2 regions of the Affinirhizobium gouqiense genome follow, and region 1 is predicted to be linked to the other one. Evidence: predicted binding sites of a transcription regulator. Region 1 holds the regulator's gene; the other holds the start of a gene.
The links. Region 1 encodes PhoB, which activates phosphate uptake and scavenging genes when phosphate is short. Its sites were predicted from a motif close to TGTCATNNANCTGTCAT; they were not measured.
Positions count from the first base shown of each region.

Region 2: a site for PhoB is predicted at 3,240-3,256, ahead of QTJ18_RS17745 (YdcH family protein). Genes of this name have one in related genera too.

Region 1 is NZ_CP129382.1:3,310,768-3,315,546, reverse strand. It holds gene QTJ18_RS24005 (aspartate aminotransferase family protein) at 1-245, opposite strand, end outside; gene QTJ18_RS24000 (GcrA family cell cycle regulator) at 675-1,229, shown strand; gene phoB (phosphate regulon transcriptional regulator PhoB) at 2,063-2,746, opposite strand; gene phoU (phosphate signaling complex protein PhoU) at 2,785-3,498, opposite strand; gene pstB (phosphate ABC transporter ATP-binding protein PstB) at 3,553-4,344, opposite strand; gene pstA (phosphate ABC transporter permease PstA) at 4,380-4,779, opposite strand, start outside.
Region 2 is NZ_CP129382.1:1,953,153-1,957,931, forward strand. It holds gene QTJ18_RS17725 (tetratricopeptide repeat protein) at 1-783, opposite strand, end outside; gene QTJ18_RS17730 (thiamine phosphate synthase) at 792-1,457, opposite strand; gene QTJ18_RS17735 (sulfite exporter TauE/SafE family protein) at 1,722-2,495, shown strand; gene QTJ18_RS17740 (ArsR/SmtB family transcription factor) at 2,625-2,888, shown strand; gene QTJ18_RS17745 (YdcH family protein) at 3,002-3,178, opposite strand; gene QTJ18_RS17750 (YdcH family protein) at 3,671-3,874, shown strand; gene purE (5-(carboxyamino)imidazole ribonucleotide mutase) at 3,925-4,392, shown strand; gene QTJ18_RS17760 (5-(carboxyamino)imidazole ribonucleotide synthase) at 4,389-4,779, shown strand, end outside.

The DNA of each region.
Region 1 (4,779 bases):
AGACGACGCGCCAGCCGCTCCTGCTCCGGAATTTCATACAGATTGGACAGGTGCCAGACTTTTTCGGCCTGATCCTTCAGCGCGCTGACCAGATGCGGATTGGAGTGACCGCAGGAGGTCACGGCCACGCCGGCACCAAAATCCAGATATCGCTCGCCCGTTTCCGTCACGAGCCATACTCCCTCACCGCGCTCGAAGCGCAGGGGAGCCCTTGCAAACGTGTCGAAAAGCGCAGCTTCAGCCATGACGACGCACTCCTTCAGGCGATCTCTCAGGAACCTGGCGACCAGGACCGCCAGAAATCAAAAATGCCGCCTCAGCGGGCGGCCGGCGCACTATCCGCATTTCGGCGGGACCTGTCAACAAATGCGGCACATTCCAGCGGCTTTCAGGCCTTTGGCGCGACCGCTGCCCGATTGGCGGACAGCGCCATTGGTATGTGACAAAAAAGACTCTATCGGGAAGCAAGTTGGGGAAAACCCGAAAATCGATTCGCGCTGATTCGAGCGACTCTTGTCAGCGAGTCCACCGCCCATTAGGTTAAAGATCAATTACTAGACTGCATGCGGCGGAACTAGTCACCAACAGTATAGATGTAGTATGCGCGGCGAAGCCCCTTCGCCGTAACGGTGAGAGATTCTGTCTTGCTGGTATGCTCATGGCGGAGAGACAGCATGAACTGGAATGACGAACGCGTCGAGAGATTGAAGCGGCTGTGGGCGGAAGGCCTGAGCGCGAGCCAGATTGCCGCGCAATTGGGCGGCGTTAGCCGCAATGCCGTAATCGGCAAGGTGCACCGGCTGAACCTGCCCGGCCGCGTGAAGGCGGGTGGCAACACGGCCCAGCCGCGAACTCAGAAGCGCCCGACGGCTTCCCCTCGCCCTTCCACCTTCAATGCGCGTTCGACCGCCGCTCCGCAGAGCGCCGCCGCCCGCCCAATCACCCGCGCGGCGGGATCTGCGGCGTCTCGAGACGAGATCGAGATCGGCCTGGTGGAAACCGTGGCCGCTCCGACGAGCGGTGTGGTTCCCATGGCGCGCCGTCTTGCGCTGACCGAACTTACCGAACGCACATGCAAATGGCCCGTGGGCGATCCGCTGAAGGAAGATTTTCATTTCTGCGGCGCGGAATGCGGCGACAGCTCGCCCTATTGCAAATATCACGCACGGCTCGCCTATCAGCCCGTGACGGAGCGGCGCAAGGCTGCCAATTCGGTCGCTCGCGCCTGATATCCGGCCTCGGCTTGCTGCGCGATGGCTGGTCCTTGCGCATGACCCAGGCTCAGCGCAACGTCTGGTCTGAGAGGCGAGGCATCCGGCTCCGGGCGATGTCCGGCCAAATGCTGATGTCCTGCGGACGGTGGTCCGCAAGACCCCTGACGGCCGGCCCCGGGCAGTGCGATCGGCTGCCAGGACCTGGCGGAGGGGATGAAAGGCGCATTGCATGCTCGCGCCGGAAGCATGAGCGCGCATTTGATATTCCGGAAATGCCGCCGCTTCGCGATGAGAGGCCGAGCCCCCACCACGGCGCAGGTATCTGGATGCGACAGCATCCCGGGCACGCAATCTCCATCCCTGATCTTTTGCTTACACGAAGCGCGATCATGCCTTAGTCGAGCATTCGCATTTTCAGCAATCACAGGTCCAGCAACCACATATCGAGCATCCGAGCTGAGATCCGACAGAAGCGGACCTATGAGGCTCGGTCGTGCAGGGCTCGGTCATGCAGAACCAGTCACGCAGGCTTGGTGGGGTTGGCCCGGTCATGCAGGCTTTGTCAGGCAGGCTTGCTCATGCAGGCCCAGTCACGCAGGCTTAGCCAGGTTGACTTGGTGAGGTAGGCCCGGCCAAGTCGATCAGAGAGGCCAGGTCATTGCAGATCCCGCCTGTGACAGCCGTTTGCCCATGATCCCGACATGAAAGCCGCTAATGGCCGCGACGGATCACCGCGCCGACACCGGTGACGACCGTGACGACCGTGACGACGCCATTGGCCGATCGGCAGGGCACTGTCATCCTCTCTGCCCTTCACCGCCGCGATCCCAACCGGATCGAGAGCCGGCTCAGGCTTCCATGGAATAGCCTGCGCCGCGCACGGTGCGGATGACATCCTGCATATTGGAGAAGTTGAGCGCCTTGCGCAGACGTCCGACATGCACATCGACCGTGCGTTCGTCCACGTAGATATCGTGGCCCCAGACTCCGTCCAGCAGTTGCGACCGGGAAAACACCCGGCCTGGCGAGGCCATCAGGAATTCCAGAAGCCGGAATTCGGTCGGCCCCAGGCGCACTTCGCGGCTCTTGCGATGCACACGATGCGTTTCGCGATCAAGCTCGATATCGCCGCAACGCAGGACGGAGGAGAGCACTTCCGGGCGCGCCCGGCGCAGCATGGCCTTCACCCGCGCCATCAGCTCCGGCGTCGAGAAAGGCTTAACCACGTAATCATCGGCGCCGGTCGCCAAGCCTCGCACCCGCTCGCTCTCTTCGCCGCGCGCCGTCAGCATGATGATCGGCAGGCGCTCCGTTTCCGGACGCATCCGGAGCCGGCGGCACAGCTCGATGCCGGAGACGCCCGGCAGCATCCAGTCCAGGATCAGAAGATCCGGCAGGCGCTCCTGAAGCCGGATTTCCGCTTCATCACCCCGCAGGATCGTCTCCACCTCATAACCTTCGGCCTCAAGGTTGTAACGCAGGAGCACGCTCAGCGCTTCCTCATCCTCAACAACCGCAATCTTCGGCAGCATGTCTTACACATCCTTCACATTGGCAGCCGATCGCAGCCTTATTCGGCAACGGCACCCAGCATGTTCGACGTGTCATCCTTCGGGCGCTCGCCCTCCGGCGCCGCACCGGTGGCGATGTAATAAATGGTCTCGGCAATGTTCGTGGCATGGTCGCCGATGCGCTCTATGTTCTTGGCGCAGAACAGGAGATGCGTGCAGGTGGTGATGTTGCGGGGATCTTCCATCATATAGGTCAGGAGTTCGCGGAACAGCGAGGTGTACATCGCATCGATTTCCTCGTCGCGCTGGCGGATCGCCTCGGCCTTCTCCACCGAACGGCTGGAAAAGACGTCCAGCACTTCCTTCAGCTGTACCAGCGCCAGATCCGAGAGATGCTCCAGCCCCCGCGCCAGCTTGCGCGGCACGCCCGTGCCCTGAACTGCAATCACCCGCTTGGCAGTGTTCTTGCCCAGATCACCGACCCGCTCCAGATCCGAAGCAATGCGCAGGATGCCGACGATCTCGCGCAGATCGCCCGCCATGGGCTGGCGGCGGGCGATCGTCACGATCGACTTTTCCTGGATCTCGCGCTCGGCATGATCGAGAATCACATCGTCCGAGATCACCTTCTGAGCCAGGGCGCTGTCAGAATTCACCAGCGCACGCACCGCATCGGAGCACATCTGCTCCGCAAGCCCGCCCATTTCCGATATGCGGCGGTTCAGATATTTCAGGTCCTCGTCAAAGGCCGAGAGGATATGGGTGGGGGACATGATGCTTCCTCGGGAATAGAGTTGATCGGCAGGCTTCAGGCGAAGCGAAAGGCCTCAGCCGAAACGGCCCATGATGTAATCCTGTGTGCGCTGATCGTCTGGATTGGTGAACATCTTGTCGGTGTCGTTCTCCTCGACCAGCAGGCCCAGATGGAACATGGCGGTGCGCTGGGAGACGCGCGCCGCCTGCTGCATGGAATGGGTGACGATCACGATGGTGAAATTCGTCCGCAACTCGTGGATCAGCTCCTCCACCTTGGCCGTGGCGATCGGATCGAGAGCCGAGCAAGGCTCGTCCATCAGGATGATTTCCGGCGATACGGCAACCGCGCGGGCAATGCACAGACGCTGCTGCTGGCCGCCGGACAGACCGGTGCCCGATTCATGCAGGCGATCCTTCACTTCATTCCAAAGCCCCGCCTTCTGCAGGGAGGATGCGACGATCTCGTCGAGGTCTGACTTCTTGCGCGCAAGGCCATGAATGCGCGGGCCATAGGCCACGTTCTCATAGATGGATTTCGGAAACGGATTGGGCTTCTGGAAGACCATGCCGACCTTCGCCCGCAGCTGCACCGGATCCACCTTGGGATCATAGATGTTCTCGCCGTCGATGAGGATATTGCCTTCCACCCGGCAGCTGTCGATCGTGTCGTTCATCCGGTTGATGCAGCGCAGGAAGGTCGACTTGCCGCAACCCGACGGACCGATGAAGGCCGTGACCGAGCGCGGCCGGATTTCGATATTCACATCGCGGATCGCTTGCTTCTCGCCATAAAAGACCTGGACGTTGCGCGCGGAAATCTTGGAGTCGATCATGACTGCTGCCTTCGTAGTCGTCGTATTCATCGTTGATATATTGTTCATCATCAGGAATTCTCCCTCTACCAACGACGCTCGTAGCGGCGACGCAAGATGATTGCGGACAAATTCATCAAAATCAGGAAGACCAGCAAGACGATGATGGCACCGGAGGCACGTTCGATGAAGGCCGGGTCGCCACGCTGGGTCCAGTTATAGACCTGGACCGGCAAAGCCGAGGCCGGGTCGAAGAAGCCTTCCGGCGGTCCGGCCGGATAATCGCGGACAAAGGCCACCATGCCGATCAGCAGCAGCGGCGCTGTCTCTCCCAGCGCCCGGGCGAGACCGATGATCGTGCCGGTCAGGATGCCGGGCATGGCCAGCGGCAGGACGTGATGGAAGATCGCCTGCATCTTGGAGGCGCCGACGCCCAGCGCCGCATCGCGGATCGACGGCGGCACGGATTTGAACGCCGCGCGCGTG
Region 2 (4,779 bases), 1.4 Mb from region 1:
TACCAGGATCTGCCCCCAGTTGAACTGCGCCGACGCATTGCCCGCCTCTGCGGCGCGGCGCATGTAATCATCGGCCTTGGCCTTGTCGCGCGGCACGAAACGCCCCTGCATCAAGATCAGCGCATAGTGGAACATGGCCGCCGGATCGCCGCGCTCTGCCGCCTGGCCATACCAGAAGGCCGCCGCCTTCGGATCATGCGGGATGCCCTGCCCGCGCGACATCATCTCGGCCACCAGCGTCTGCGCCACGGCATCGCCCTTCTCGGCGCGCGGCAGGGCCTTTGCCAGCGCCGTCACATAAAGGCCGCGCTGATAGGCTCCATAGGCCTCGTCGATCGGCCCGTCATAAGGCTTTTCCGGCGGCAGCGGCGGGAGCGAGGTTCCCATGCGCTCCAGAAGCGTGATGCCGCTGGAAGGCTGCTCGCCCGGCCGCCCGCCCTTGCGGGACGGATCCTGCCCGCCTCCCAGCTGATTACCCGTCTGATTTCCTGTCTGGCTTTCCGTTTGGCTGCCGGGCTTGTCTGACTGGTGCCCCTCCCCGGTGGCGTCCGGATCTGCCTTGTCCAACGGCGCCGGCACCTGTTCGAGCGGCCGCGTCACCGCTCGCTCGGTGGCCTTCGCAGCCGGGTCTTGCGCATCCAGGTCTTGCGCACCCGGAGTCTCCAAGCCCGGAGTCACCACCCCCGGAGTCTGGGCCAGACCGGGCCCGGCCAGACCGGGCAGGAGGCTGGCCGGCGCGGCAAGGAGGGCAGTTGCGGCGAAAAGGCGGACAATGTGCGACATGAAACCCTTCAAGCGCCAAACCGTGGCGCTTTTTCGTCCAGCATCGCGTTGATTTCCGCCACGGCCGCCGCAGGCCCCGCGGGACTATCGAAAACGGCACGGCGCAGCGCCACGAATTCGGCCCCGGATTCCGCAACGGCAAGGGCGGAGGAGAGATCCGTGCCGCCCATCACGACGCAGGGGATTTCTACCAGCGATGCCCACCATTCGCCCAGCGCCAGGTTCTTCGGATGCGCTTCCGGCTTGATGTCTCCGTTGAGCTTGCCGAAAAAGATGTAATCCGGCCGCGCCTCGCCCACTTCCAGCGCGCTGTGCCGATCCGTGGCCTGGCCGGCGCCGACAATCATTTTCGGCGTGAATTTCTCGATCGTTTCGGCAAGCTCTTCCATGCTGCCGGTCATGTGCAGGCCATCGGCCTTCACCCGTCCGGCCACCCGGCTGTCGCCGGCAATCAGCGCGGCAGCCCCGGCCTCCTGGATGATCGGCACCAATTGCTCGGCACGGGTCTGGAAGGCCTGATCGGAGAGGTCATATTGCGGCAGGATGACGGAGGCGACGTCGCCGCCGCGCAAGGCATGCGACAGCGCTTCGGCAAGGGCTGCGTCATTCGCCCCCTCTCCCTCTCCCTCGGGCACGACCAGAACCAGGCGGCAGCGATCCTCGGCAAGTGTCATTTTCATTCCCATCTGGCGGCAGGCCGCCGGCTTATTCCTATTTGGCGGCAGACGCCGGCTTTATGCGCGTCGGGCGGAATGGTGCCGGTTGGTTGCGGCACAGCCGCCCGTCACCGGCCCGCATGACGGATGCAGAAGGCGCTTTCATGGACATCATCTTACAAAAATGCGTCGGGATGCCAATGATGGGTCGTCTTCCTGCGGCAAACCCGATAGACCGGTCAAGCTTCGCGATCAACTCTCCTGCCATGTCAGACCTCGTCCATGTTCGGTTTCGCCCTTCCTGACCCCGTTTTCTTCGCTGCCGCCATTCCTGCCGTCGCCCTTGTGGGCCTGTCGAAAGGCGGCCTCGGTGGCGCCTTCGCGCTGATGGGCGTGCCGCTTCTCGCCCTGGTCGTCAGCCCGATCGACGCTGCGGCGATCTTCCTGCCCATCCTGATCGTGATGGACGTGGTGGCGCTCTATGCCTGGCGCCATCATTACGACCGGAAGCTGTTCCTGATGTTCCTGCCGGGCGGCCTGCTCGGCGTCGCCTTCGGCTGGGCCACGTCGGCGCTCGTCCATCCGGATGCCCTGCGACTCGTCATCGCCGTCTCGATGATCCTGTTTGCGGCGCGTTACTACTGGCAGACCTACGGACCATCATCGGCCAGCATCGTGCCTGCCAAGCCGCCGCGCTGGCTGCCGGCCATCGGCTGGGGAACGCTGTGCGGCTATGGCAGCTTCGTCGCCCATGCCGGCGGCCCGCCCTTCCAGATCTACGCCCTGCCGCTGAAGCTCGATCCGAAGGATTACACCGGCGCCAGCGTCCGGTTCTTCGCGCTCATCAATGCCGTGAAGGTCATACCCTATGTCGCGCTCGGGGCGCTCGACACCCGCAATCTCGCCGCCTCCGTCACGCTCCTGCCGGTGGCGCTGGTGGCGACCATAGCCGGCGCGGCGATCGTGCGCCGCCTGAAACCGGATGTCTTCTATCCGCTCGCCTACGGGCTTGGCCTGCTCGCTTCGCTGAAACTGCTGTGGGATGTCATCGTCTGACAGGGACGGCTCTCGTCGGGCCCGACAGGCAAGCCTGTGCCTGATGGCCGGGTTTTGCGGAAGCTTCTCTCAGATTTTGCGCTGCACAATCCGCTTGCCCGCATGGGAAACTTGGCATAGCTTTCCTGCATGGCCACAAGCGACCCTTTTGCAGCAATCGCAGACCCTCACCGGCGTCACCTGCTGGAGGAGTTGAGGCGTGGGCCGCGCACCGTCAACGAACTGGCAAAGGGCCTGCCGATCAGCCGGCCGGCGGTCTCGCAACATCTCAAAGCCCTGCTCGACAGCAATCTGGTCTCCGTCACCTCGGAAGGGACGCGACGGGTCTATGCCGTCAACGGCAAGGGCTTCAACAGGCTGAATATCTGGCTGGACCAGTTCTGGGCGCGATAGAGCCCGGGCGAAGTTCAAAAACTCCGATAGTCGAAAGGGGCAGGCCGCCGCCCAACAAGCGACGGGATGGCGGCGACCTGCATGACGTTCATCTCATTTCGAGCATGAAAAGATCAATGACGGGTGTCTTGGCGCAGCCGCTGCATTTCGTCCTTCAGACGAAGCTTGCGGCGCTTCAGCTCCGCGATCGTGCGATCATCCGCAGATGGAGAGGCAAGCGTATCCTGGAGCTCCTCCTCAAGAGCGCCGTGCTTCTTTTCAAGCGATTCGATATGAGCCTGAATGGTCATGTGGCACGTCCTTCCTTGTTCTCCGGCCACCAGCTCCCCGTGAGCCGATGGCATCAGGTTTGCAACAGAACTGTGACACGATCGCCCCGCTTTGTCGAAGGCGAAATCGTGATTTCATGACGGCAATTCGATGATCGTGATTAAATCCGCGTGAATGCCGCGTCAGCAGTGCGATACGCCTGTTTCAAGCCGCGAAAACTGGTGGAATCCGCCGGAAAAAGGCAGGATCTGTCCTCTGAGAGGCGTCTTTAACAGGCGCTGCGCCGGCGCCAACCAGACGCGAATCTCAGGATCGATGCGGTTGCCGCGCGCTCGCAAAACAGGTGGATCGCGTGAGGCCTGCCCGGTCTTTGACGGGCGGGGGCGCACGAATCAGCCGCGGGCGGTTTGCCTGTCGATTGGTTCTGGTCGTTTCAAAGGTTTGATGCTAGGAGCTTGCGTGCATTCCCCGGCGTGGACAAGACCGGAATGAAGAGTGGGGACAAAAAGGAAATGGCTGATCAGGAACAGGCGGATATCCGGCTCACGCTCGCAAGGTTGCGCCAGGAGCATGAAGATTACGACGCCGCCATCAACGCCATGATCGCAACGGGCTGCGAGGCCCTGCGCATCCAGCGTATGAAAAAGAAGAAGCTGGTCATCAAGGACAAGATGAGCCAGCTCGAAGACCAGATCATTCCCGACATCATCGCGTGACGACGGAGGACGAAAGCGTGCCGCAGGAGAGACCGCCGGTAGCCATTATCATGGGAAGCCAGTCCGACTGGGAAACCATGAAAAATGCCGCAGACACGCTGGACTTGCTGGATGTGGGCTACGAGGCCCGGATCGTTTCCGCCCATCGCACGCCGGACCGCATGGTGGCCTTTGCCAAGGGCGCGCGCGAGGAAGGCTTCCAGATCATCATTGCCGGTGCCGGCGGTGCCGCCCATCTGCCCGGCATGGTCGCCGCCATGACGCCGCTGCCGGTCTTCGGCGTTCCCGTGCAGTCCAAGACCATGTCGGGAACCGACAGCCTGTATTCCATCGTGCAGATGCCGGCCGGCATCCCCGTCGGTACCCTGGCCATCGGCCGTGCCGGTGCGGTGAACGCCGCCCTTCTCGCCGCCGCCGTTCTGGCGCTTTCCGACGACGATCTGGCCGATCGGCTGGATGAATACCGCGCGCGGCAGACGGCCTCTGTCGCGGATTATCCTATCGACGAGGCGCCATGACGCTTGAGACCATTGGAATTATCGGCGGCGGCCAGCTTGGCCGCATGCTGGCCATTGCCGCCGCAAGGCTGAATTTCCGCGCCGTGATCCTGGAACCGCAGGCCGATTGCCCGGCCGCGCAGGTGGCCAATAGCCAGATCGTCGCCGCCTATGACGATCCGGCCGCCCTTTCGGCGCTGGCAAGCCAGTGCCGGGTCGTGACCTATGAGTTCGAAAACGTGCCGGTCGCGGCAGCCGAGCGGCTTGCCGCCCTCTGCCCGGTCTTTCCGCCGCCCAAGGCCCTCGATGTAGCTCAGGACCGCCTGACGGAAAAGCGCTTCCTCAACAGCTGCGGCATCGAGACGGCGAAGTTCCATGCCGTCGATTCGCAACAGGACCTGGAGCAGG